DNA from 2 places in the Colwellia sp. Arc7-D genome. Region 1 is predicted to be linked to the other one. Evidence: riboswitches for the same ligand, from Rfam matches in the RefSeq annotation. Region 1 holds a riboswitch; the other holds the start of a gene.

Region 1 (2,211 bases):
AAAGAAAGTTTTCTTGATGATGTGCTAAGCACCATTTTGCCATGATTGAACCGCCGCGAGAGACAATGCCAGTCAGGCGTTTAGCGGTCATCGGGACATATCTTAATAATACGCCCGCATGAATAGTAAAGTAGTCAACACCTTGCTCTGCTTGTTCAATTAAAGTATCTCGAAATATTTCCCATGTAAGGTCTTCAGCGATACCATTAACTTTTTCTAATGCTTGATAAATAGGCACTGTGCCAATGGGAACCGGAGAGTTGCGAATGATCCACTCTCGGGTTTCATGAATATAACGACCAGTCGAAAGATCCATCACAGTGTCTGCTCCCCATTTTGTTGACCAAACGAGTTTTTCTACTTCTTCTTCGATAGAGGAGGTTACGGCAGAGTTACCGATATTAGCGTTGACTTTAATCAAGAAGTTTCGGCCGATTATCATAGGTTCCACTTCTGGGTGATTAATATTGACGGGAATAATCGCACGACCTCTAGCGACTTCTTCGCGAACAAACTCTGGCGTAATTGTTTCTGGAATACTGGCACCAAATGATTGACCTTGGTGTTGTTGCAGCAACATTTCGTCTTTAACTTCTTGTCTTTTCATATTCTCACGAATGGCAATATATTCCATTTCTGGCGTAATAATACCTTGGCGTGCGTAATGCATTTGCGTAACGTTTTTACCATTTTTTGCTTTACGCACTTTGGGCAAATGTTCAAAGCGAATATGGTCCAGACCTTCATCCGCTAAGCGCTGTTGGCTATATGTCGACGTTTTTCCTGATAAGAATTTAACATCCTTGCGTGACTCAATCCAGCTATCACGTAAGCGAGGTATTCCTCTATGCACATCTATATTGACGGTGTCATCGGTATAAAACCCTGAGGTATCGTAGACACATAATGGTTGGTTTTTCTCATAGCTAGGATTGTCTTGATTACCATTAATTAAGGTGTCAGATAACGAAATTTCACGCATGCCCACACGGATATCGTGAATTTCACCCGCAACGTAAACTTTGTTGGAATTTGGAAAAGATTGATCGGCAACGTTTTTTAAAAATTGTGTTGCTTGGTTTCGACGCTCGCGTCTTGATATTGAACTCATGTTCTCTCACCTGTTTTTATAAAATAAAAGTTAGGCGGAGCTTTATGGGGTAGTAACGAGGAATAGCACTTAACGCAAAATATACTCGCGTTAAATGCTACTACTTGTTCCCTTCGCAGATGTTAATCTAATCAGGTTCTACGGATCCCGCTTTCGCGATCTCAGCCCTTTGGCACTCCGACAAGTCAAACGTTTAAGTTTTTTAATATGCTTAAATGTGGCTAGATTCTAGCCTGATGATTTATTGATAAGCAACCGTTATTTTATTTTTATTATGATTAGTGGTTACCTAAGTTATTGAAAATAAGTATATCTGGCATGTTTTAAGCTGCTCAATAACAGGTTTTGTGCTTTTGGTTTATTCTTAATCAGCGAAAACGAACATAGCTTAATAATTATGAACTTTATCTAGTAATTACTAATAATATTGTAAATTAAGCGGAAAATTGTCGTACTATAGGCACACTGAGTAATGAACATTAAATGGAATGAATTTATGGCTGAATCTAGTCCCGAAAGCACCACTGATCAGGTTATAAAAACCTTAGATCCCGCAAGCTTACTTAAAAATGAAATTGACCAAGTCGGCCGGATTTACAATATTATTGTCGAATTTTTTACCAATTATAGTTTTCAACTTATTGGTGCGATAATCATTCTGATTATTGGTTTTCTTTTTGCGGGTAAAATAGCCAACATAGTACTCAGGTTATGTGAACGACATAAACTTGATGTTACCTTAAGTCGCTTTTTAGCGAACGCGAGTAAAATGCTGATTGTGGTGATGATTGGTATCATAGCCTTAGGTAAATTAGGTATTAGTGTTACCCCTTTTATTGCCGCTATTGGTGCTATTTCACTTGGTGCGGGTTTAGCACTGCAAGGGCTGTTATCTAATTATGCCGCGGGTTTTAATATTATCATTATCCGACCTTTTGTTGTTGGAGATACTATTGCCGTACAAGGCGTTCGAGGTTTAGTTAAAGAGGTACTTTTAGCCTATACCATTTTGACTGATGAAGATGATGTAGAAATTACTATTCCCAATAAGCATATTGTCGGTGAGGTTTTACATAACTCCAAACATGATTCGCTTTTAG
Region 2 (2,211 bases), 1.5 Mb from region 1:
TTTATTGAACCGTAGAATAAATTATTCTTATCCATTTGATACGACAACACAACTTTACCGCCAACCATAGAATCGCTTGGAGAAAATTCAAGCATTTCAGCATCGGAGTAATCTGAATTTCTTCGCTCTAATCTTAAACCAGTTGTAAGACTTAACTTTTCATCAAGTTGGCTATCAAACTGAACAAATGCTGCAATATTATCGGTATCGAATGACGAGGTAAAATCGCTAGAAAGGTAAGTGTATTGGCGTAATAAATTGGTTTTTTCTTGCTTAAAATACAAGCCGGTAACCCAAGCGGTGGTGTTGTTAAAGATTTTTCCACTGGGCGCTGAAACAGCTCTAAGTTCAGCAGTGGCTGATGTTTTATCGCGAAAGTAATTATCCTCAGAACTGTATTCCCAGTCAGGGCGAATGCCAACAAAGGCCCAATCTTCATCATAGCCATAATCTAATGTTGAGTCGGCATAGCTGAGTATACTTTCAATGGTAAAATGATTAAAACCTTGATAAGTAAACGTTGTTGCTAAGGCTTTAGTGTCTTGACGATCAAAGCCAGGTTGGTCAGATAAAGTATGTCGATTATTATCGAGGGAGAAAGCATCATAACCGTTATCAAAATCGGCGACAAATGCCGTAAGATCAATCGTTAAGTCGTCAGTGGCTTTAATGGCCAATTTACCACGCATAGTAAATTCATCGCGATTGTTGGTGTCATCACGATTTAAAAAATCGTTTTCTATAAAACCATCGCTACTGTATTGCTCAAGAGCTAAACGGTAGTTTACTTTTTCAGTTGCTGGCCCTGATAAAACCAAACCCGCACTGTAGCTATCGTAATTACCCGCAGACAATCTTACTTTACCTTCAAAGGTATCTGTTGGTTGGTTTGATGTAATATTGATCATACCCGCCATGGCATTAGCACCAAAACGTGTACCTTGAGGTCCACGGTAAACCTCTACTTGTTCAACATCGAACGTTGACGCTATGCTGCCAACACTTGAAAAATCAATACCATCGATAATTAAACCCACTGATGGGTTGATCGGCTCTTTAAATTGGCTACGCTCACCAATACCGCGAATTTGATAATATCTAGCGCGTTGAGTACCACTAGAAAAATTAACATTAGGCGTGCGAGCAATTATTTCTTCAAGGTTTTGTGCGTTGCGTGCGTTAATTTCATCGCTCGCGATAACAGATAAAGAACTTGCGGTCTTTTGTAATGATGTTGCACGAAAATCGCCATTTATGGTGATAACTTCTGTTACTGGTTCAGCAGTATCGGTTGAAGTTTCTGCAGCAAATGTTGTTGAAGTAACAAGGCTAGTCAATATTGCTAAAGCAACAGGTGTTTTTATAAACGTCATTGTGATCTCATAAATTCGATTAGGAATACGCTATGGGATACGGCATGTGGGAGGGTAGCTTATGAGGTACAAACTGTAATAAATAGCTATTTCTACACTATAAGAGTGAAGCAACAAACATAACATTACAGAATGGAATACGATTAGCTTAACCATTCCTACGCCGGTACTATCCGGTTCAGGTTCTAAGGGTTCGCTATGCATCTCAGCCATCAAAATTATAAAAAAATTTCAGGCACCCCTTGGTTCGACATGCATACTAACAATATTTACTGGAAAGTACAGAGTAAATACTTTAAAAGATTTAAATAATAGGTGACTGCTTAACGTGAGTGAGATTGCGCTTATATATAACAATAAGGATTTAAAAGACTATAAAGAATAAAATTGTCCGATGAGGTGTGTTAACGGGTGAGGTACTCAAACTTGATACTAACTTATAACTATAAATATACTAAAATTAAGGCTAAAACCAATCAACTAATAGTATTAACTCATGTCAGGTTAATGGCATTAGTATTCATAAACAGCTCGCTTATTTCATGATTGGCTACCTCAAGCATTATCTATAGTCACATAGCTGTTCTAATGCTTGAGGTAAGAGCTCGACTATTTAATGTTCAACATTTTACCTAAGGGTTCACCGCCAACTAAGTGTAGGTGAATATGATAAACTTCTTGGCCACCATGTTGGTTACAGTTCATGATCAAACGATATCCGTCTTGTGCTATCCCCTCTTCTTTAGCGAGTTTTTTAGCAACACTGAACATTCGGCCAATGGTGAGTTCATCTTCTTGCTCAATATCATTAGCGGTTGCAATAAGCTTATTTGGAATA

The links. A riboswitch is a leader RNA that binds a small molecule or an ion and turns the genes downstream of it on or off. The one in region 1 is predicted to bind thiamine pyrophosphate.
Region 2: another riboswitch for thiamine pyrophosphate. It lies ahead of DBO93_RS09650 (TonB-dependent receptor); the one in region 1 lies ahead of thiC (phosphomethylpyrimidine synthase ThiC).

What each region holds. Positions count from the first base shown of each region.
Region 1 covers NZ_CP028924.1:3,668,805-3,671,015, reverse strand. The annotation lists gene thiC (phosphomethylpyrimidine synthase ThiC) at 1-1,111, opposite strand, end outside; TPP riboswitch at 1,203-1,301, opposite strand; gene DBO93_RS15825 (mechanosensitive ion channel family protein) at 1,608-2,211, shown strand, end outside.
Region 2 covers NZ_CP028924.1:2,188,484-2,190,694, forward strand. The annotation lists gene DBO93_RS09650 (TonB-dependent receptor) at 1-1,373, opposite strand, end outside; TPP riboswitch at 1,512-1,626, opposite strand; gene DBO93_RS09655 (HIT domain-containing protein) at 1,983-2,211, opposite strand, start outside.